Linked DNA regions of Bdellovibrio bacteriovorus HD100. The protein of the gene in region 1 interacts with the protein of each later gene in a pairwise test. Links are inferred from orthologs where the notes say so. Each region holds a gene or a part of one and is shown on either strand. Other genes may lie near its edges.

Evidence for each region.
Region 2: the proteins of mrdA (region 1) and BD_RS00750 interact in binary tests that used the Escherichia coli proteins (3 or more experiments, as listed by UniProt). The link is inferred for Bdellovibrio bacteriovorus HD100 from one-to-one orthologs.

Annotation. Positions count from the first base shown.
Region 1 is NC_005363.1:2,361,702-2,373,461, reverse strand. Bases 6,003-9,002 are described here. They hold mrdA (penicillin-binding protein 2), read right to left. Parts: upstream 8,496-9,002; coding sequence 6,510-8,495; downstream 6,003-6,509. Other genes in these bases: BD_RS11235 (hypothetical protein), read right to left, coding at 8,492-9,002; rodA (rod shape-determining protein RodA), read right to left, coding at 6,003-6,507. Outside these bases: BD_RS11280 (ANTAR domain-containing protein), read left to right, coding at 1-796; trxA (thioredoxin), read left to right, coding at 868-1,194; BD_RS11270 (hypothetical protein), read left to right, coding at 1,342-2,013; BD_RS11265 (hypothetical protein), read left to right, coding at 2,147-2,824; BD_RS11260 (iron-containing redox enzyme family protein), read left to right, coding at 2,855-3,502; BD_RS11255 (hypothetical protein), read right to left, coding at 3,570-4,130; BD_RS11250 (lytic transglycosylase domain-containing protein), read right to left, coding at 4,315-5,034; more of rodA, read right to left, coding at 5,383-6,002; more of BD_RS11235, read right to left, coding at 9,003-9,028; rod shape-determining protein MreC, read right to left, coding at 9,025-10,170; BD_RS11225 (SurA N-terminal domain-containing protein), read left to right, coding at 10,280-11,317; BD_RS11220 (hypothetical protein), read left to right, coding at 11,449-11,760. UniProt on the Escherichia coli protein: Catalyzes cross-linking of the peptidoglycan cell wall. Responsible for the determination of the rod shape of the cell. Is probably required for lateral peptidoglycan synthesis and maintenance of the correct diameter during lateral and centripetal growth.
Region 2 is NC_005363.1:144,061-156,060, forward strand. What follows is about bases 4,447-7,686. They hold BD_RS00750 (penicillin-binding protein 1A), read right to left. Parts: upstream 7,323-7,686; coding sequence 4,647-7,322; downstream 4,447-4,646. Other genes in these bases: uvrA (excinuclease ABC subunit UvrA), read right to left, coding at 4,447-4,650; BD_RS00755 (coiled-coil domain-containing protein), read right to left, coding at 7,404-7,686. Outside these bases: BD_RS00740 (ABC transporter ATP-binding protein), read right to left, coding at 1-1,690; more of uvrA, read right to left, coding at 1,702-4,446; more of BD_RS00755, read right to left, coding at 7,687-8,795; large conductance mechanosensitive channel protein MscL, read right to left, coding at 8,973-9,407; BD_RS00765 (DUF481 domain-containing protein), read right to left, coding at 9,423-10,133; BD_RS00770 (hypothetical protein), read left to right, coding at 10,205-10,507; cell division ATP-binding protein FtsE, read left to right, coding at 10,580-11,242; BD_RS00780 (cell division protein FtsX), read left to right, coding at 11,239-12,000. UniProt on the Escherichia coli protein: Cell wall formation. Synthesis of cross-linked peptidoglycan from the lipid intermediates.

The DNA.
Region 1 (11,760 bases):
GTCGGTGCTTATTTTTCCGGCAAACTTCAAGCCCAATCCGCAGGATCTGATAAAGATCCGCGTCGACATGGTATTGGAATCCCCGGTGCCACCAGTGCGCTTGGTGCAGGTGATCGGTCGTATGTTGGGGCATGATGAGGCGGTGTTGTTAGAGCGCCTGAATAAAGCCATGCATGTCGAAAGCCCTCAGAAGACCGGGACTACGGTCACGGGTGGTGGAAAGCCGACTCCAGAGGATGAAGCGATCTATATCAAGGGCTCTACTGAAGAGGTTCAAGCCAGCGGCGAGCAATCCCTGCGCACCGAAAGAATTGATGAGAACTCTGAAGGCCTGCTTGTAACTGACGAAGAGCAAAGGGAAAAACCGTCTTTCCGTTTTGGTGATCGCATGGCGGCAGCGGATGCTGAGCGCGGCGCAGCAGCAGAGGGGACTTCGGAGTTTCCCGATGTCGATCTGAAGGCTTTTGAACGAGAGCTTTTGGGTGGCGGTGCGCCTGAGGTCGAAAAGGTAGAGATCCCGCTTCCGGGCACAGGCTTGGGGAGTGAGGAAGACGAGCAGGCTCAGTTGGTGGCGCGGGCTCAGGAGAACTTAAAAAACGCTGAGAAAGCACTTCAAGAAAAGATGGCTAAGTATGCGAAGCTTGTGGAGGATGTGAAATTGTCTCCAAATAGCACCGTGACCCGAGTTGAGGCGCGTCGTCGTCAAAAAGCTCTTGAAGCTGACTGGGATAGTCAAAACATCAACGAACTCGATAAGTTGCGCCAAGAGTTCACCAAAGCCCTCTTCAAAAAGTAATTGATCCTCATCGGGCTTGACGATAAGGTTTCCGTGATCACATTAGAGTGTAGATATTACGGAGGCCATTCATGGGCACATTTACTAAAGCAGTTACAGACACGTCTTTCGATGCAGAAGTTCTAAACTCTTCGACTCCAGTACTGGTAGATTTCTGGGCCGAGTGGTGTGGACCTTGCCGTGCTTTGGCTCCTAAGCTTGAAGAAGTTGCACAGGAGTTGGGTGCGAAAGTAAAAATCGTAAAAGTGAACGTGGACGAGAATCCAAGCGTTCCTGGCAAATACGGCATCCGCGGTATTCCTGCGATGTTGTTGTTCAAAGGCGGCAGCGAAGTGGGCCAACTTGTTGGTAACCACCCGAAAGACGCTATTCTGGAATTCCTGAACAAGAACGTTTAATCGCATCTCTGTTTAGAATTATTAGAACTAAGTAAAGAAGGCTCCCATGTGGGGCCTTTTTTTGTTTGAATTGGACAAGAGTCCTGCGTTTCACTATGATACTTCACAGGATCCCAAACAATGTTTGCAGGGCCTGTCGAGGAAGTCATGTACCCAGAAATTTATGTAAGAGACAATGAACACGAAGTACTGAACGAAGAGTTCAAGGCGATTGCCATGGATATTTCCCTGATGCTGAAAGCTGAAGGTAAAACCGTGCGCCCGTATGTTCCGGGTCTTCCTTATTTTTCCCGTTTGCCACTGGATAAGAAAAAGCACGCCGTAGAGCAGGTACGCTTCTATCAGGAGCTGTGTCATTCCCAGCTGGCGGAAGGCTACAAAATCAACGACAGTCTTTCTTTCACCTGGAAGGCCTTCCGTCGTCTGGGTTTGGTTCCAAGTTCTGATTTGTTCAGTCATATCCAGAATGAAGATATCATCGAAATCTATTCCAAAGAACACGTGCAGTTGTTCCGCAATTTCAACTTCTTTGATTGCTGTTCTTACACTCTTGAAGAACTGAACACCTACGAGTGGTGGTCTTTGTTTGAAAGAGAAGAAGCTGTCACCCAGAAAATCATCGATGCCTGCAATCTGGTGTTCAATGGTGAAGTGGATGGCACATTTGTTCCGGATGTTCCTGTTCATCAACTGCGCGAAGCCCGTTCGGCGGAGCGTTTGACGATGAACTGCGAAATTCGCAGAATGGCTCCGGTTTACCGCAACAAGCGCCCTGATTGTGTGATCGTTCTTGAGAAAGTTGAAATGATCCGCAACTGATTTTTTTGCAATGTGATTTTTTGAGAAACACAGCACACAAGTCACAGGTTCTCAGAATCAAACGTCTTAAATTAGTAAACACTATTAACTTCACAGCTGGAACGTCCGAAACACTCTGCCGGAAGGAGAGTGTATGGGTAAGTTTCAGTATCACCTTTTCAATCCACGCGAGTTGAACCCCGAAACAGTAAAATTAAGCAACGACGTCTACGAAGTATGGAGGCGGGTCTATTCAGAGGTGCTGGGGAAGGTCGGCGAACCTTTGAATCCGGATGATTTTCATCGCAATGACATTGTTGTCTGCCTGACCGACAACGGAAAAGTTTTCGGTTTCCATTTGTACAGCGCCTTTGATCTGCGCTCGGACGCCCTTCGTGATCATCATTATATGAAAGCCTTTGATCAGGCAATTATCGACAAATTCAAGAGCCGTGGCATCAATACTTTGATGAGCATGGAGTACCTGACTGTGATCCCTGAATACCGCTCCCGCAGTGCGGAGGTGAACTGGGCCGAGATCATCATCGCGCTGGGAAGCAAGGTGATGGACGCTTCGCCATGGGATTGCTGGGTCGGGACGGCCCGCAAGGATCTGCATGTGCGGCGCAAGGCCGAGAAAAGTGGCACAGCCTATTTTGGCAGTGTGATGAAGATGAACTATGAGTGTGAAATTCTGATGACGGCCAAAGGAGAGGTGACTCCCTTGGCGGAACCGAAATCAGCAGCTCTCGTGGAAAGTCTGTGGGCGGAAAAGCGCTCGCATGTGAATTGTCTTAATGAAGTTTCCAGAAAACTTAAAATTGCAGCTTAATGGTTTTTTCAAACCTGAAAAGAGTAAAACATGCCGAATAATAAGAACGTGAACGATGAACTGATGACGCTTCTGAACTCCTCGAAAAAGCAAATTGAGGCCTTCCCGTGGGAGGATAAAAACGCCTATTCCGCCTGGGTGTCACAGACTTTCTATTTCGCCCGCCACACCACGCGCCTGCTGGCCATGGCCGGTGCACGCACGCCGTTTGGTGCGCCCGAGTTCCACAACCGCTTCTTGGCCCATTGTGCGGAAGAAAAAGGCCACGACAAATTGCTGGTGAATGACCTGAAAACCCTGGGCAGCAAAATGGACGAGTGGCCGGAAATGCCGGGCACCTGCGCGCTTTACCAGACACAGTACTATTACATTGAACACCATTCACCGATGGCCTTCTTTGGATACATTCTGGGGTTGGAGGCACTGGCGGCGCACTTTGGTGATTACATGAATAAACGCATTGAAAAAGCCTGGGGTCCCAAAGCAGCGCACTTTATCCGCGTGCATGCGGAAGAGGACGTGGGGCACACCGAAGAGGCGTTGACTAAGATCGCCAGTCTTTCCCCGGAAGATCAGGTGGTGGTGATGCAGAACCTGAGGCAGACACTGAGCTATTACGATCAGATGCTCAATGAATGCCGCGAAATATCCCGCGCGCGAGCGCGTAACGCCGCTTAAAGTGCAGAAACAAAAAAAGCCGGAGGAACACTCCGGCTTTTTTCGTGAGAGATAAGAGATATCAGAACTATTTGAAGCGAGCCGCAACAACGTCGCAGATGTTGCCCTGAAGCAGGGACGCCCCACGATAGATTGTTGCATCCAGAACCGTTGGATCTTTCAGGGTCTGCTGGCGAAGAGCTTCGCAGTCCGATTCGTAGTTTTTGCAGATGCCAGAGCTCTCTTCGTTTTCACAAACCCAGTACAGGCTCTTCACTTTTTCGCCCACGATTTTCACGTCTGCGATTTCCGAGTGCAGCTCAATATGACATTTGATTTTGGCGTGGCCGTTTTGATCCAGATCCCCGGCAACCCAGCTGAAGGTGAAGTTTTTGTATTTCAGATCAATAGCCCGCTGGGAGCCAATCACACGCTGACGGGCGTCGATATTGTCGAAGAACTTCTCGCAGCGGGAACCCAGCTCATCCACAGTGCCCTTGCGGGACCACTGTAAAACGCGTTTAGAGGGCTTCCCGAAGGTGCAAGATGTGCCTTCTTCGTTACAGCCGACTCCGGTGTAATAAGGGGCTGCGTGACCAATACTGCTTAATAGGAACAGGGCCACCAGGGCCGTCAGACTCTTTTTCATATGGTTTTCTCCTGATAAGAGAAAACCTTGCGATATCCGTTCCAATGCGAGAATCCATTAAATTGTGATTGAGGCGCCCGAGGCTGTATGGATTCTGGTGCAGAGACAAACTTGGGCAGTCTGTGCTCTGGAGAGTCTGCGGGGCAGGAGTGTTCCGTATATCTCGTGGAACACCCGGGCGAAATTATAGGGCAGCCACAGTGTGTGGTTTTTTGCTGGTGATATTTGAATATAGAACACTGTAGTTCTTCATCACGCGGGAGTTGTATTCCACGGGCTTCACGTTTTTTGCCAGCAGACGGCGCACGTTTGTCGGACCCATGTTGTAAGCGCTGACGTACTTCATCGCCTTCTTGTCAAACTTCGCGCGCAGATAGTTCATGTAAGCCATGCCGATCTTGATGTTTGCAGAAGGGCTTTGCAAAGTTTTTTTGCCGTTGAAAGGCAGATCAAACTTTTTTGCGATCCATTCAGCGGTGTCCGGTTTGATTTGCATCAGACCGATTTCGCCATGACGGCCTACAACCAATGGATTGAATTTGGATTCTGTCTTGATCACCGCAAGAACAAACACCGGATCCATGCCGTATTTGGCGCTTTCAGAAATCACGGTGCGGGCAATAGTGCGCGCCTGGGATTTGAATTTCGCCGGTAATTGAGTTTGAACCTTGTTCAAAATAGCCTCATTCAAAGCCTTCTGGCCTTCGATTTTCTGGGCGTCACTGCCTTTATAGCCGCCACCCAGCAGCTCTTTCGCGTGAGAAATGCGTGAAGCTTCGTTCACGCTTTCCATCGCTGGCACCTCAGGGCGCTGCCACTGGGTGAAAGAGAAGTTGTTAAACAGAACCGACGTGAGCGAAGCGGTGATAAAGGCGATTCCGATTTTGAGATGTTTCGTTTTCATATCCGCGTCCTCCTGTTACAGAGGAATAGTTCAAGGGCCGTGCCGAACGGCCATGTGTGCGGAATGTTTCAGATCTTGCTTTGAAGCACCATTCAAAGGCTATTGATTGAAGCTGGCCCAGGGGGGTGTCAATCAAAGTATGAACACTGTCTGATTAGTGGTTAGTCGATCTGGGATGAATTCCGGGAATGAGACAGTCACCGCGAGACAGGTGTGTTGAGTGGAAATTGCGAGGGAAATTGTGCTTGAAAACGGGGACTTGCCGGAGGCGGGCGGACCTGGCCTCGAAATAAAAAAAGCTCTGAAGGGGTGCTTCAGAGCTTGATGAGTTTTCGGGTTGTGGAAATTCTAGAACAGATATCTGCGGTAAGCGACGCTCGACACTAAACCAAGGCCTGCCATGGTGGTCAGCATGCTGGAGCCACCGTAGGACAGCAGCGGCAAAGGAACCCCTACGATTGGCAAGAGTCCGATCACCATTCCGATGTTCACAAACATGTGCCAGAAGATGTAACAGAGGACTCCGACCGTTAACAGAGCCCCGAATTTGTCGCGGGCGTTGGAGGCAATGCGGATTCCCGTGATGAACAGGAAGCAGAACAGGCCCACCACGGCGATGGAGCCGACAAAGCCGTGTTCTTCGCTGAGGACGGAATAGATAAAGTCCGTGTGGCGTTCTGGCAGGAACTCCAGTTGGGACTGGGTGCCTTTCATGAAGCCTTTTCCGAAGAAGCGGCCGGAGCCCACAGCAATTTTTGACTGAATGCTGTTGTAACCCGTACCACGCGGGTCACTGGTCGGGGACAGGAACGTCAAAACGCGGTTTTTCTGATAGTCATGCAAGACGAATTTCCACGCGATCGGAATCGCGATGATCCCCAACGCAATGATCGTCGCCAGAATGGTCTTGCGGATCTTTGCAAAAATCAGCATGGATCCACCGATCGCTGCCAGCATCATCGCCGTTCCCAAGTCCGGTTGCTCAACGACCAGACCAAACGGCACCAGCAGGGCAATCAAAGGCAGAGCCAGTTCCTTCAAGCCCATGCCTGAACCGTGAGTGCTGCGTGTGGAAAGGATCTTTGCCATCAGCATGATCAAGGCCAGCTTCATGGTTTCAGATGGCTGGTAACGGAAGAAACCCAGGTCAATCCAGCGCTGCGCCCCCAAAGCAACCTTACCAAAGAAGGTCACATACAGGATCGCGCCCAGATTCAGAACATACGCAATCAAAGCAATGCGTGTGACGATGGAATAATCCACAATGGTGACAACCAAAAATACCGTCCAACCCACGATCAGCCACATGATCTGGGAAATGAACAGGGACGCCACGTCCTGGGTTGTCGGGCCGTGGGTGGCACTCCAAAGATTGATCAGGCCGATCACATTCAGGGCCAGAATCACAATGATCAGATTGATGTCTAATTTCTTGAAGAGGGTTCTTTCTTCAACATGCAAAGAGGTAAACACTCTTATTCTCCTTCAATTTCCGGCGCGGCTGCCGGAGCTTGCGCGCGTTTGCCACCAGTGGCTTTCAACGCCGCTTCGATCACTTCAGGGTGATATTTCATGAAATAAGCTTCAACAATGTCGCGAACAATCGGTGCGGCCCCGGAGCTTCCGTGGCAGGAGTGTTCAGCCAATGCGGCGATGGTGATTTCAGGATTGTCTGCCGGAGCAAACGCAATGAACCAACCATGGTGACGCATGTGAATCGGGCGGCTTTCGCACTTCGCATAGATCTGATCCGCAGAGAAGCCCATGACCTGTGCGGTGCCGGTTTTGCCGGCCATTTGCACGCCTGGAACTTTGTAGCGTTTTGCAGTCCCGCGCTCGCCATTGGCCACGCGTCGCATGCCTTCTTTGACTGTTTTGAACGTTTCTGCAGAAATGTGCACGCCGTTCGGCTGCGTCTGTTGCAGATCACGAACCACTTGCGGGAAGTTTTCGCGCAGGACTTTTCCGTCCTGATCGATGATCTTTCTCAGCAGGAATGGTTTTACGACTTTCCCTTCGGTGCCGATGGCATTGTAAGCAATCGCCATGGAAAGCGGAGTCACGTTCACGAAGCCCTGACCAATCGCCGTGGAAAGGTTTTCCCCCGGCTGCCATTCTTCGCCGACAGTGGATTTTTTCCACGCCGAGTTCGGCATGGTTCCGGAAACTTCGCGCGCCAGCTCGATACCGGTTTTCTGACCGATGCCCAGCAGACTGATATAGTCGAACATCTTATCAACACCCAGCGCGATACCCATCTTATAGAAGAACACGTTGGAAGATCTTTCCAAAGCCTCAAACACCGTGATGTTACCGTGACCGCCTTTTAAGTGGTCATGGTAAGGACGACGGCCGAAGTAGAACACACCCGGAGCTGACACAATCGTTGTCGGGGTGATCACTTTTTCCTGCAAAGCCGGAACTGCCACCAAAGGTTTGAAAGTCGAACCCGGGGCGTTGTGATCCTGGATGACTTTGTTGCGCAGAGGTTTGAACGGATCATTGATCAGTTTTGACCAGGTTTGCGCAGAAATACCGGTAGAAAACTCATTCGGATCAAAAGACGGGGTGCTGACCCACGCCAGAATTTCACCGTTGGTTCGCATCGCCACAACCGCACCGATACGATTCAAGCTCATGAAGGACTTAAAGGCCGCTTCCTGGATATCACGGTCAATCGTCAAAATGGCGTTGTTACCGTGAACAGGTGTCATGTCCTTGATCTGCTCACCGTAAATGTTTGGTGTCTGGGTCACAGTTTCGCGCCCGTGGGCATCGACCTGGATGAAGCTGACGCCGTCGGAACCACGAATGTCTCTTTCCAGAGTTTCTTCCAGACCCGATTTACCGATGATGTCACCCTGATCAAATTTCAGTGCACCTTTGTACAGATCATTCAGAACTGGCAACTGACGTTTTGAAATCTCGCCCACATAACCAAACAGCTGGGCGCCATTTTCACGAAGCGGGTAGAAGCGCACGATGGATTCGCGGATCTCAAGCCCCGGAGTGTCCAGGCGCATGCGTTTCAGGCGGAAGACTTCTTCGCGGCTTAGGTTTTCTTTCAGGCGGATCTGTGCAAACGGACCGTTTTGACGGCGGCTTTTCTGAACTTTCAGAACAACCTTGTCCGGTTCCATGCCCAAGACCGGGCCAACGGTTTTTGCCAGCTCATCCAGGCTTTCAATGTACTGCGGGGACAGGATGGCTTCAAAGCCCGGCAGGTTTTCCACCAGTACTTTTCCATCACGATCCAGCATCAGTCCGCGGGGAGCGGTGATTTTATTTTGTTTGATACGGTTTTTTTCCGAGAACTCGCGCAGCTCATTTCCAGAAATGATCTGCAGATACCACAAACGCATCGTGAAGATGGTCAGGGCAAAGCCGATGGCGAAATAAAAGATCTTGTACCGGCCAAGGTACTCTTTTGCCTCATCCGGATTACTGACGTATGTACTCATAGCTCCAATCCTCCGGGCTCATGAACCAGCTCGTCCTGAGTGATTTTGTCGATCTTGGCCAGCAGCCAGTACATCGGGAATGCAAACGAGGGAGTCAGGATGATCTGTACAAGGCGATCGACAATCTCAAAGCTCGCGGGGTTTTTCTCCAGCACCATCGATCCAAAGAAATAGATCAGGTGATAGGCCACGGCAGAGAATGCACACATAATCGTATAATATCCTGAGCCGGACCAAAAGACGCGACTCTTGATAGCATAGACCAAGGTAAAGAGAATAATGAGACTGATCCACATCATCTTCAGCGGCATGGCTGTGAATGTGAGCAAAATGAAGCCCATGGCGTAAATCGTGAAGATCGCCGGGAACGGTTTGCGATAAAGGATCATATATACAATCAGATTCAGCCACAGCAGCGGGGAGGGAACATTCCCGAAAAGCTGGAACCAGAAGGTTGTCTGAAATCCAGCCAGCAGCATCAGCACCGCCAGGAAAACCAGAAAATTCAAAAGGGCATTCCAGCGGATTTTCACTGTCTGTTCTCCTGAGGTTTAGGAGTCGCCGCTGGTTTTGCGGCCGGAGTCGCTGCAGGCTTCACCGCCGCAGGAGTTGCAGCTGGAGTGGCCGCCGGTGTCGCAGCAGGTGTCGCAGCCGAAGTCGCCGCGGCAGCAGGAGCGGACCCGTCCGCCGGAGTTTCAGCAGTTGCGGACGCAGGCGCGAACTTGTCGCCAAAATCTTCGTTGTTACCCTGAAGCACGATGAAGACCTCTTCGACTTTGTAAGGATCCACCACCGGGCGCAGGTCGACTTTCAGGGAGACACTGAAAGTTTTCTTTTCAACGGATTCAACCACCGCCACCGGGAAGCCTTTCGGGAAGATGTTGTCAAGGCCGCCGGTCACGACCAGGTCGCCTTCCTGAACGTCTTCGGTTCTTTCCACGTATTTCAGCTGCAGGCTGCTGGTGTACTGGGATTTGCCCTCGACAATCCCGTGGGCCCGGGTTCTTTGCACGATACCATCCACCACCGCATAGCGGTCGGTGATCAGCATGACGTGGGAAGTGAATGTGTCGGGTTTAAAGATGTAACCCAGAACCCCGCCGGTGGTGATCACCGCCTGGCCGGCTTTCAGGCCGTCCTGGGTTCCTTTGTTGATGGTGATGGTGTTGTGATCAATCACCAGGTCCCGGCCGATGACTTGGGCTGCCATCAGGGACATTTTGGTTTGTTCTTTGAACGTCAAAAGACCGCGCAGGCGGTCGTTTTCGATCAGCAGCTCGTTCATTTTTTCAAGACGTGCCTGAAGTTCATTGTTGGTGCTGGTCAGGTGCTCATTGTGTTTCTTGATGTTGATAAGATCAAGATACATGGCTGTGGTGCCTTTAACGCCGGAGCTGAAGCCATAGAAGGATTCAGAAACCGCGCTTCCCAGAAGGCTGAATGGTTTTGCCAGCCAGTTGGATTCCTGAGGACGCTGCTGCATGTTGATCGAAATCAGTGGCAGTGCCAGGACAATCCCTATCATCACAAGTTTCTTGAGATCAAAGTTGAAGAAATTCAAAGGTCGTTCCTCTTTTTTTAAAACCAGTAAAAGCAGTCCAGCAAAGCGTTTAGAAGCGCCCAAAGCATCGCGTCGTTCAGGGTCTTTTGGCTTCGCTGTATTAATATTTCTCAACGCTAGTAAAAACCGCTAAGGAATACAACAATTTCCCCTTGAATATTTGCAAAATTCGTTGGGTAATGAAGCGGTTTGTTTTGCAAGCTTGTTTAAGGAAGGAAAAGTTATGAGCGAAAATATGGCAGATAAGATGAAGCGCGGAATCAACGCGAAGAGCGTGACAGCGATGGTGATTTTCGGTGCCATCATTATGGTTTTCGTCTTCTTCGGTATGCCCGGTCAGATGGGTGCGGGCGTGGGTTCTGTGGCTCGCGTGAACAACACTTTGATCTCTCTGGCGGACTTCCAGCAGGAAGAAAACCGCATCCAGCAGTACTATCAAAACCTGTTCGGCAATCAAATGGACTTTGGCTCTCAGCGTCAGTTGCTGCGCCAGCAAGCGCTTGAGAATCTGGTGCGCATGGAGCTTGTGTCCCAGGCTGCTCAAAAGAGCGGCATTTTGGCGACAGACGCGGAAGTTCGCGACTTTATCGTGAAAGACATCCCGTTCTTCCAGCAAAACGGCATGTTCCAGAAAGACTTCTACATGCGTTATATCGAACAAACCCGCACCACTCCGGCTAACTTTGAAGATAAAGTCCGTAAAGACATCTCCAATGTTCGCACGCGTGCGCTGTTCGAATTGGCAACTCAGCCAACAGCGGTGGAGCTGAAAAAGATCCAGGATCTGCGCGCGGCGAAGATCAACGTTCTTTTTGTGAAAATCGACTCTGAAGCGGCAACCAAGGCTTTGACTAAAGAAAAAGCCGACGCTGCAATCAAAGCTTTGGATGAAGCTCTGGTAAAAGGTGATGAAGCTGCCGTTAACGCGCAACTGAAAGAACTGAAAGCAACTTGGGAAGAAACCGGCCTGGTGGAACTGGGTTCAGAGACCTTCCCGAAAATCACCAGCTCTGTGGCGACGGAAGCAGTCTTTGAGTTGAGCAAAACCGAGCCGCTGTTGAAGCGTCTGGTTCGTGACGGCAACAGCAAGTACGTATTGAAGCTTAAAGAAAGCAAAGTGGAAGAAGTGAAAACTCTGGAGCCAATGTCTGCAGAGATGATGCAAAAACGTCGTGGCGACGGCATGTTTGAGGCCTGGATCAATATGTTCCGTTCCAAGTCCCACGTGACTATGAACACTCAAGCTTTGCAGTTGAACTAATGCTTCAATTCGTCAGAGAGATTCCCATTCGAATCACTTTAAAAGGAGCCCTGTCATCACGACGGGGTTTTCTTTTTTACCTGGCCGCCGGGTTTTCACCCAAGAGCGGTCACATTGACCCGTTGTCCGGGATGAGTGTGAATCTGATGGACGTGGATCAGTGGCTGGGGGCCTTAAAGGCCGAACTGGAGCGGGATCTGTTCGTTTCCAAAAGTGCCAGCCTGAATCATGCCCTGGCAGAAGTGATGGCCGTGGCCCGCCTGAAGCTGGCGGAAAACGCCGAAGGGGCGGGGACCGTGTTGCGCAGCCTGACTTTCCGTGAAGAACGCGGTTGGAGTTTTGAATGGAACGCTAAGCAATCCCCGGAAGAGCAGCGTTTCGTCTATTCCCATTTCCTGGAGCTTGTTCCCAAAGATCAAACATGCGAATTGGTGCGCCTGGAT
Region 2 (12,000 bases), 2.2 Mb from region 1 along the record:
ACTCGCCCTCTTTTGACATGAGGTCTTTGTGAGTGCCGATCTCGGCGATCTCTCCTGACTTCATGACGACAATCTTGTCGGCTTTTTGAATTGTCGACAGTCGGTGGGCAATCACCAGAGCCGTGCGGCCCTCCATCAGATGATCAATCCCCTTTTGAACTTCGATTTCGCTGGCAGTGTCCAAGGCGCTTGTCGCTTCATCCAAAATCAGAACTGGAGCATCTTTAAACATCGCACGAGCAATGCTGATGCGCTGCTTTTCGCCGCCGGAAAGAAGATTTCCGCGGTCGCCCACGCGGCTTTGATAGCCATGCGGTGTTTTCATGATGAAGTCATGGGCGTTCGCCAGCTTTGCCATGGCCGGGATGTCTTCACGGGTGCGGTTGTAGTCACCAGCCCAGATGTTCTTTTCGATGGTATCGCTGAACAAGAACACATCCTGAGTCACCAGGGCGACATTGCGACGCAGATCCTTCAGGCCGATATCATGAATGTTCACGCCATCAATCAGAATTTCGCCGGAGGTGGGGTCAAAGAATCTTTCCAGCAGGTTCACGATGGTGGATTTACCACTGCCGCTGGCGCCGACCAAAGCAACCACTTCGCCGCGGTTGATTTCTAGGTTCAGATTCTTCAGAATCATTTCTTTGCCATAGCTGAAGCTCACGTTTTTATAAGTGATCTTCTTCCAGTCTTTTGGAAATGGAACTGGATTGGCAACTTGAGGAACTTCCGATTCATTTTCAATGATCTCAAAGATTCGACGCAGGGAAATGGTCACTTCCTGAATGCGAACGTAAGCTTCTTGAACACGCTTGATAGGCTGATTGATCATCAACAAGGAAGCCACAAAGCCCACGAAAGTTCCCGGAGTGCTGCGACCAGCGGCGATTTCATAGCTCACATACATGAACACACAAAGAACAATGGCAGTTGCGAGGAATTCGGTGACAGGACCGCTGGCTTCCTGGCGTTTGTAGATGGTCTTGCGGATGCCAAGGTACTTGTCGGATTCCTTAATCAGGCGCTCACCCATGTCTTTTTCAAGATTGAAGGACTGGATAATACGAACGCCGTCCAGACTTTCTTTGATGGTGGAGGTCATGTACTCCATCACGTCACGTTCTTGAGGAATATACTTGCGCATGCTGCGGGCGATGTTTTTCAGAATAACCGCAATCACCGGTGCAATCAGGAAAGTGGCCAATGTCAGCTTCCAATCGATGCGGATCAAATTGATCAGCAAACCTACCAGCATCAGCGGATACAGGAAAATGTCGGCCACCACACGCAGGCCATCCTGGATGATGCGAATGTCATTCAGGATGCGGCTGATCAAGCCACCGGAGCCTGCGGCATAGTTGTTATGGAAGGACAGATTCAGGCGCATGAACTTCTGCTGAAGTTTTTGGCGCAGTCCCTGAACCACGCGCTCGGCGGTGTAGTTCATCAGATAAATGTGGAAGTAACGAGAAGTCGCTTGAACCAGCGCCAAACCCAAGGCCATCGGCACCAGGGTGGCCATGGCCTGCTGCTGATTTGCAGACAGTCCATCGAACAGCCCTTTGATCATATAAGCCAGCTGTGTGGTTGCCAGCGCGTTCAGAATCCCTGTGGCGGCGACGATGTAAAGGGTGCTTTTGTACTGTTTAAGTTCGCCCAGGAGCTTCTTGATTTCAGGTGACATCATTTGTTTCCAGATTACGAGGTTTGGTGGCTCTCGATATAACGCTTGAGATATTGCCCCGTCAGACTTTTCTTCACTTTCATGATATCGTCCGGGGTGCCTGTCGCCACAATGTTTCCGCCCTTTTTACCTGCTTCAGGACCGAGGTCAATCACATAATCTGAGCCACGGATCACATCGAGATTGTGCTCCACGACGACGACGCTGCCGCCAGTCTCAATCAGCTTGTTCAGAACCTTCATCAATAGCTCCACCTCACGGAAGTGCAGGCCGGTGGTCGGTTCGTCCAGAATGTACAGGGTGGACTTCTGTTGGACCTGAGACAGCTCTTTGGCGATTTTTAAGCGCTGGGATTCCCCGCCGCTTAAAGAGTTGGCCGGTTGCCCCAGCTGCAGGTAATCCAGTCCGACCTCTTTTAGCACGCTCAGGGGCTTGCGGATGTTCGGGTGGGCCACGAAGAAATTCATGGCTTCATTCACGGTCATTGAAAGAATTTCGTGAATGTTTTTGTTCTTATATTGAATTTCGAGGATCTCGGGTCGGTACTTTTTTCCGTCACAGACGTCACATGGGATAACCACGTTATCCATGAACATCATGTCGATTTCCTCATAACCCGTGCCTTTGCAGGCCGGGCAGCGACCACCATCTACATTCAAACTGAAGGTTCCGGCCGTGTAACCACGGGACTGAGATTCAGGTGTTGTGGACATGATCATGCGAATGGCATCAAACGCCTTCAGGTAAGTGATTGGCGAGCTTCGTGCGGATTTACCAATCGGGGACTGGTCAATCAGCAGCACGTTTTTGATATGCTCCACACCGTCCAAGCCTGAATAGTCCTGGGCTGGCATATATTCAATATCCAGTGCACGAGCCAAAGCCGGATACAGAGTTTTTGAAATCAGAGTCGATTTACCAGAACCACTGACCCCCGTCACAGTCACCAGGCGGTTTAGCGGGAAGGTCACATCTAGATTCTTCAGGTTGTGTCCTTTGGCGCCTTTTAATTCAATTTTGACTTTGTAGTTATCCACATCCACCGGACGAATCGTGCGTAAAGCCTGCCAGTTTTTGGAAGGCTTCAGGAACGGAACCGTGTTGGACTTTTCATAGTCATAGAACTTCTCGGTTGTGCCCGAGTAAACAACTTCACCGCCCAGATAGCCTGAGCCAGGACCCATTTCGATGATGTGTTCGCTGGCTTTGATCACGTCGTGATCGTGCTCCACAATCACCAGAGTGTTTCCAAGGTCTTTCAGATCCTTCAGGATGGAAATCAAACGATCGTTGTCGCGCGGGTGAAGACCCACCGTGGGTTCGTCCAAAACATACAAAGCTTGAGAAAGCCCCATGCCCAGCTGGTTTGCAAGAATCAAACGCTGATATTCCCCGCCAGACAGTGTGCGGGTTTCACGTCCCAGGGACAGATAATGAACCCCCACGCGCATCAGAAATTCCAGACGTGAGCGGATTTGTTTTAACACTTCACCCGCTACTTCCTGCTGGAAAGGGGTGACTTCCAGTTTTTGGAAGAAAGTATTCAGATCTTCAATCGTCAAATTGGAAAGATCATTGATATTTGAATTTGCAATAAGCACGTGATTGGCTTCCGTGCGCAGGCGCGCGCCTTTGCAGGTCGGGCACTGGAACGGACTGCGGAAACGGGAGATGAACACCCGCACGTGCATTTTGTATTTGATCTGATCAAGGTACTCAAACAGACCACGCACGCCGAAGAAATCTTTGTTTCCATTCCAGATCACATCACGTTCAGCCTTGGGAAGGTCCTTCCAAGGGGTGTGAGTGTCGATCTTGGTCTTTTTGCAGTAGGCAAGCAGCTGCTTTTTTTCATGGGCAGCACTGGGCATCCAGAAGGGGCTTAAGGCCCCTTGAGCCAGGCTCAAATTCGGATTTGGAATCACTTTTTCTTCGTCGATATCCAGGATGTTTCCGAAGCCCTTGCACGTCGGGCAGGCCCCGATCGGGGAATTGAAGCTGAAAAGTTTCGAGCTCAGTGGCGGCGGAGTATAACCACACACCGGGCAGGACGCTTCTTCACTGACTTGCAGGCGCTCTCCATCTGTAGAAAGAATGGTCGCTCTGCGAGTGATCAGATGCGTGTTGTATTTGATGCTGGCTTCATAGGCTTGAGTCAGTGAATCTGCCAGGCGGCCGCGTTCATCCTCGTTGAAGGACATACGGTCGATCACCAGATAGAAGGTCTCTTTAGGCAGACCTTTTTTGATTGCGGCTGCTTCGCCGATTTCGACGACGGTGCCCATTTCTTCATTGGTCAGGCCACCAGGATGAGTCGCTACAATTTCAGGAGTTTCGACTTTTTTGGAGGCTTTCTTGCCGGAAGCTTTGGTTTTTTTGCCAGCTGCTTTTGCTGCCGGCTTTTTAACTTCCGTCACTTTCGGAATATAGATGCGCAGATAACCATCTTGCAGCAGCAGGGAATGAAGTTTTTTGCCTTCAGCCACGCGGCCTTCAGAATTGATTTCGACCAGAAGATAACCGCGCTTTCCGGCAAAGTTCTTCAGAACCTTGTCGGTGGCTTCGGTCACACTTTCTTTTTCGGTGGGGCAATGGTGAGTCGGGCAGTAGGATTTCCCGATTTTTTCGTAAAGCAGGCGAAGATAGTCGATGATTTCAGTCGTGGTCCCCACCGTCGAGCGGGAACTTTTAACCGTGTTTTTCTGCTCAATCGAAATAGCTGGGGGAATATTGTTGATGCCTTCGATGTCCGGCTTCGGAGCCTTGTTCAGAAACTGACGGGCATAGTTGGACATGCTTTCGATAAAACGACGCTGACCTTCGGCAAACAATGTTTCGAAGGCCAGGGAAGATTTCCCGGAACCACTGGGGCCGCAGATCACAGTCATGGAACCAACCGGGATCTTGACCTCAATGTTCTTAAGATTGTTTTGTTTCACCCCCCAGAGGTGAATATCCTTCATTCCGATAAATCCTGTTTGTAGAAGTCAGTTGCCTCTTCGGCTTTGTTCGAGGCGGCTGTAGGTTCAGTCCCTTCAACGAAAGCCTGGCGAATGATCTTCTTGGTTGAGGCCGAAGCCAGTTTTCCGGTTTCGCTGTCGATATTAGCAAACACAATACCGTCCGGCACGGGGAAAGTCATCTGCGGAAGACCTTCGTGAGCCGCTTTCATGTAGTCGACCCAAATCGGCAAAGCAGAGCGTCCGCCGACCTCGCCTTTACCCAGGCTCTTTTCTTTGTCAAAGCCCACCCACACACCAGTGGAAATCTGCGGGCTGTAACCGATAAACCACGCGTCAAAGTAGTTGTTCGTGGATCCAGTCTTACCAGCGACCTCACGGCCCACGGCGCGGGCGCGACCACCAGTACCACCAGCATCTTCCACAACACCTTTCAACAGTGTTGTCATCACATAGGCTGTAGAAGGGCGAATCAGCTGATCAGCATCCTGGAAGAAGATGCTTGGATCAAGTTTGGCATTCTTGCCTTCCTTCTTTTTCATTTCTTCGACCTTGGCTGGATCATTCATGGCTTCCAGGAAGGCTTTGCGACGCTCTTCGAAGCCGTCATTGATAGTTTTGATCTCTTTGTCAAAACGGGCATCCAAAGAAACGGTTTTGAGAATATTCTTGCCGTTGGCATCATCCACCTTGTGGATCAGCAGCGGGGAAAGTCGTTTGCCAAGACGACCAAATTCAGCAAAAGCTTTGGTCATCTCGTACAAAGTCACGCTGCTGGAGCCCAGGGCCAGCGTAAAGTCAGGATTCAAAGGGCTGTAGATTCCCAGGCGACGAGCGTATTCCATGGACCATGGCACACCCACATCTTCGATGATTTTCACGGTTGGGATATTCAAAGATTTCACCAAGGCATTGCGGAACAGGATGTCGCCACCGAAGCTTTTGGAGTGATTCGATGGCTTCCAAACCTTCATGTCACCCTGGCCTTCGGCATCATCCGCAGCACCACCTTCTTCATAGACAATCGGCGCGTCCATGATCGGAGTTGCCGGAGTGTAGCCCTTTTCCAGTGCGGAAGCATAGACAATGGCTTTAAAAGCAGAACCTGTCTGACGGGGAGCTTGAATGGCGCGGTTGAATTCGCTCTTTGCGAAGTTGGATCCACCGACCATTGCCAGGACATCCTGACTGTCCTGATCAAAGGAAATCAGTGCGCCTTCAACCAAAGGTTCCTGATCCAGTTCCAGACCCACAAATTTGCTCAAGTCCGGGGCTGCCGCCGTTGGAAGGCCCTTCTTTTTGCTGGCAAGGCGGGTGGAGCTGAATTGATCTGCCACCACCTTCACCAGAATCACATCGCCTTTTTTGAGGGCTTCAGAAGGCTTTTTGATCGCCGCCAGATCATAGCGGGCTTCAGAGTCGGGCTTGCGGGCCCAAGTCATGGTTTCAATGTCGATCACACCGCGGGTTTCAGGCAGTTTCACGTAAACCAGTCCCAGCGTGTCGTCGACTTTTTCCACCACACCATTCACAGTGTCTTTCAGCTTGATGTACGGAGGCAGCAACGGATGCAGCTTTTCATCCTGCGCCGACTTCACTGGCACGATGTCGGCGAACTTTCCGTCAGGCAGAATGGTTCTTTCCGGAGTGAAGTCTGAGATCAGTTTTTTCTGATTTTCTTTCAGGAACTCTTCAATGGCGTCTTCATCAGAAAGATTTTTGGATGGACCACGGTAACCCTGGCGCTTATCCAAGGACTTCAGGCCTTCTTTTACGGAATCCTGAGCGGCCATCTGTTTGGTTAGATCAAGGCTTGTGTAGATTTTAAGGCCTTTGTCCAAAACCATGTCTTCACCCAGTTGGTTGACCAGCAGCTGACGAACGGTTTCCAGATAGAAAGGTGCATATTCTTCGTAGTTTTCACGAACGTAAACCTTCACCGGCTCTTGGATGGCCGCTTCGGATTCTTCTTTGCTGACATAGCCAACATCGGCCATGCGGCGCAGAACATAGATCTGACGTTCTTTGGCACGCAGCGGATTTGAAACCGGGCTGTAGCGGGAAGGAGCCTGGGGAAGACCCGCCAGGATCGCCATTTCAGACAGTGTCAGCTTGGAAACCGGCTTGCGATAGTAAGTCTGAGCCGCCTGCTCGACACCATACGCCCCTTGGCCGAAGTAAATCTGATTCAAGTAAAGGAAAAGGATGTCCTCTTTGCTCAGATTCTTTTCCATTTCAATCGCCAGAAGGATATCGCGCAATTTACGGGTTAGAGTTTTTTCAGAGGATAGCAGCAGCGTTTTTGCCACCTGCTGAGTGATCGTCGAGCCCCCTTGAACGGAACGACCGGCACGCAAGTTGGCTAAAGCCGCACGGAAGATGGCTTGCGGGTTGATCCCTTTGTGAGAGAAGAACTGATCATCTTCGGCTGCCAGGAACGCATTGATAAGATTTTTTGGAATCTTGTCGTATGGAACCAAGGTGCGGCGTTCGCGGAAGAACTCGCCGATTTTTTTGTTGTTGCGATCATAGACCTGACTGACCAGCAGGGGCTGGTAGTCTTTTACGGTGATCAATTGAGGCAGTCCGGATTTGACAGACTGAACGATGAGATATACACCGAGGATGCCGACAAGACCGAGGGCGACGCAAAATAGCAGGATCTTTTTTAACACTGTGGGGGGCTCCTTTAACAAGCCCCCATTCTAACAGTGCAAATGGGTAGGGTCTAGGGACACTGGCCCGAAGGCTGGGTCCTACTTTCTGCCCGTTTTGGAGCCGGAGCTGCGGGAACGTTTCGAGGACCCTTTCGCAGCATCACCCAGGTGACACTGAGCCGCCAGTTCAGAGTTGGACTCAACTGTGGTCTTCACATCCTCAATAATCTCGGTTTGCGCGGAGATTTCACTGGAAGCTTCTTCTGAAGTGTACTCAGCACCACGTTTTGGCGCAGGACCCAAAGTCATCAAACCGTTGTTCGCCCGGTTCAAGGCCTCGGTGTAGCTTTGCTGTTTAGTGGCCAGGGCTTTGAGTTTGGTCTGCATGTTTTCCTGAGCGGCCTGCATCTTGTTCTGAGTCAGGGTCATCAGATCTGTGACCTTCTTTTCAGCCTGAGATTTTCTTTTTGTTGTGTCGGCTTTCATCTGATCCAGCTGATTCGATGCCAGATTCAGAGAATCATTCAGTTCATCTGTGCTGGCTTCAGCATTGCGGATCTGATCGTTGATGGATTCCATCTTTGCCGTGCTCTGTTCGTTCAAGGAAATACGCGCTTGTTGGAAGCGGTTCATACATTTATTAAAGGCATCAAGCGCCGCAGCCTTTTGTGCTTTGGCTTTGGAAATGTGATTACCACTGGAAGAAGCGTTCACCTTCCCGTAGGCTTCTGCCGCTTTGGTGTATTCCTGATTGCAGGCAAATTTAGAAGTTTCTGCTGTCAGCTCCAGCATTTTTGTCGCTTTCTCGCGAACGGCATTGGTCATCTCAGAGCGCAGGGAGATAATTTTAGAATTGTACTCACGCAGTTTTTCCTTGGCAGCTGTCTGGCTGGCTTGGAATTCTGAGATCTTTTCACGCTCTTGTTCGTCCAATGACGTTTTAGTCTCTTCCAGTTCCTGTTGGGCATCGGTCAGAGCCTGCTGCAGTTCCTGAATGGTCGTATTGAACGTTTCTTTGATTTCAGCCTCATCATCAGCCAGTTCGGCGATGTCCTTCTGGGTGTCTTTGATTTCCTGTTCAAGACGTTTCTTTTCGTCATAATAGTCACGACCATTCATCTGAGGGCAGGAACCACCGATGTTCGATCCTGCCGGAAGGCCCATCAATGTACCGATAGCGTCGGTCGTGTCAAAGCTGTCGGTGCCCAAAGTTTCTGAACACGCCTGGGCTTTTTCAGCACAGCCAGAACCCATTCCCGCTTTGCGGCAGGCTTCAGCAATTTTATTCTTAGCTGCTGTGATCTCGCTTCGTGCCTGAGAACACTGCGACTGCAGGCGAGCCGCTTTACTTTCTGCGATCTCTTCTTGGGACTTGGTAAAGCTAAGTCCTTCAGCCAAGGAAACGGAAGGGGTTGCCAATGAAAGCACGCTCAGGATGTTGATAACTGTTTTGACAGATGCATTCTTTTTAGAGCTTGAAATCTTATTCATTTGATTTCCTCCCCGATGATAATGAGTGGTGCAATACCAGTACCAATTATCGGCAGACCTGCCCAAAAGGTTTACGTCTCAGAGTGAGATTTCGGTCAAAGCCAGTACAGGCGGGGAAAGAAAATAAAAAAGCCCGGCAGGGGCCGGGCTTTGAAGTGTCGTTGAATTTGAAGAGGTCTAGGAAGCAACCGCACTTCCGCAGTGAGCGCACTTACGTGCTTTCATCGGGATGCTTGAGCAGCACTCTGGACATTCTTTCGTGGTCACCGGGGCGGGCTCTTCGGCCCGCTTCAATTTGTTCGCGGCTTTAATGATCAGGAAAATTGAAAAGGCCACGATGACAAAGTCCAGAACCACGTTGAGAAAGGTTCCGTAGTTCAGTGTCGCAACACCGGCGGCCTTGGCGGCGTCCAGTGTCGGGTAGGAGTCCCCATTGAGAACAAAGAAAAGATTTGAGAAATCAACCTTGCCCATTCCCAGAGAAAGAACTGGCGTCAGAACATCTGTTACAAATGAAGTAACAATCTTGCCGAATGCTGCGCCGATGATGATACCCACAGCCATGTCCAGGACATTGCCGCGCATGATAAACGTTTTAAACTCCTTAAACATGGTTGCAATCCTTTCTTAGAATTTTGCCACGAGGTTCATTGTACTCGTGGTTGTTGTGTACTTGCCATCAGCTGGAATGGAATTTTGATATTGTAATAGATAGGCCAACTTCAAAGAGAAAACAGAGTTCAGCATCACATTCAAAGAAGCCTCTGTGTTGAACAGATAAGCATCGGTGTTAGTGAAGTTTGGCAGATACTCAGCCCAGTATTTGAATGACAAAGTTTTATCCAGAGCTTTGTTAAATTCGGTGAAAAGACGGCCCATGTTGTCATGAGTCGTTCCGCCCCCTGTGGGAAGTGTTTTTTGATAACGATAACCGACCTCGAAGAACCAGTTCATCTCGTCAGATTTGATCAGACTGTACTTTAAACCCAAGTCGGAAGAGTCCCTTTGGATATAGCCGTTGAAAACATCGCTCTCTGCCTTTTGACCGGCGAAAATGCCCAGATAGTCCGTCAGTTCGCGTTCGTAGCGAGCTCCGACTTCCCAGTTGCGGGCAGATTCAACGCCGTTGGAGTCCGTTTTCAAATAACGGCCGAATGCGGAGTAGACGTTTTTTTCCTGAGTGTAAGTGGTTTTTGCTTTTGCAGCATAACTTTCAGAATCACTGTTTCCGCTGACAACAACGGCACCTGCTTCTGCTTCACCGGTAAGTGGGGCAGCAACTGCAGAGAACGAACAAAGCAAAGTGAACACACTTGCGGCAATCAAGAACAGTTTCATACACAAATCTCCTTTTATTTATCCAGGATTTGACTCTAGTTTTAATTCGCTCTTCGTCCAAGAAAAAATTGATGAGAAACACAGTAAAATCTGCTAATTTTGCCGGGAGGTTTGTGCAGGTGCAAAAAGGTTTTAATTCAGATATTACAGTGCGCGGTCAGAAGTATCACATCCAGACAGAGGATTGGGGAACACAGAACCCTTACCTGGTCAGCAGAATCTTCTGCAATGGGGCTGTGATGAAGACCATTAAAACACCCTACGACACTGTTTTGAAACTGGGCTCGGTTCAGTCTGAAGAAGCGATTAAATTGGCTTTGCGTCGTCAACACACCACGATAATTGATACCCTGATGGCAGGGAGCCTTCCTTAAACCTCATTATTTTCGCAAAACCTCGACTTGTGGCGAGTATTCATCAGCAGGCATCTTTCATAAGATGAAGGGATGATTGAATTCTCTCACGTCTATAAGACCTATCCGGGCCCGGTGCATGCGCTGAAAAATGTCGATTTGCGCATCGACAAGGGTGAGTTTGTGTTTCTGACCGGTCCCAGCGGGGCGGGAAAAACCACTCTGTTCAAGATGATCTCGGCCTATGACATCGCCACTTCAGGCGATGTGAAGGTGGCGGGTCACGATCTTTTGACAATGCGAGATTCCCAGATTCCCTTCTTTCGCCGAAAAATCGGCGTGATCTTCCAGGATTTCAAACTTTTGAAGGATCGAACGATCTTTGAAAACGTCGCACTGCCGTTGCAGGTTCGCGGTGACAAAGCCCCGTCCATTCAGCGCCGTGTGTATGAGGTGCTGGAACAAGTGGGGTTGGCACACAAGCATGACCAGTACCCCGATTTTGTGTCCGGGGGTGAGCAGCAAAGAACTGCGATTGCCCGTGCGATCATTCATCAGCCGGGTGTTTTAATCGCCGATGAGCCGACCGGAAATCTGGATCCGCGCCTGAGTGAAGAAATCATGGATCTTTTGGAGCGTGTCTGTTCTCAAGGGACCACGGTTTTCGTGGCAACGCATGATCACGAAATGGTTCGTCGCCGCAAGAAACGCACATTGCAACTGCAGGACGGCATGATTGTGGGGGACACGAAGTGAGACCACATCATAAGAACTGGGCTTTGAAGGTTTCCACCCTGGTTGTCGTAACAGCATGTTTTGTGGTGATGGGTGCAGCCCTTCTTGTATCGCAGAACTTTCGAAACATCCTGACCCTGTGGGGCGAGGATGTGCAGATGACGGTTTATCTTTCTCAGGATCTGTCCGAGAAAGGCCGTCAGGACATTGAAAGCAAAATCAAAGAAAATGAGAATGTGGCCGCCGTGAAGTTCGTCACGCAAGAGCAGGCTTTGGGGGATTTTCGCACCCAGATGGCCAGTTATGCTCCGGATATCACTCAGGATGAGGAACTGCTGCGTCTGATCCCGGCCAGCCTCCTGGTTCAATTAAAATCCAATGTGGCTGCGGCCGAGCAGACCGCTGTTTTACAAAACATGGCCGGAAAGCTTCGTCAGCTCGAGGGCGTGGACGAAGTCAGTTATGGCCAGGACTGGGTTGAAAAGTATGCGGCATTGGTCAACGCCATTGAACTGACGTTGCGGGCTTTGTGCGTGGTGATTCTGATGGCGTCCCTTTTTGTGATGTCCAATGCGATCCGCGCTTCCGTAGCGGCAAGAAAAGATGAGATTGTGGTCCTGGAGATGATCGGGGCCACTCCGTCCATGATCCGTAAGCCCTTCCTTGTTGAAGGAGCGGTACTGGGGGTGGTTTCCTCCGTTTTATCATTGGGTCTTTGCTTTGCCGTTTATATCGGTATCAAAAATTTACTGACGACGAAACTGAGCTTTCTGCAACTG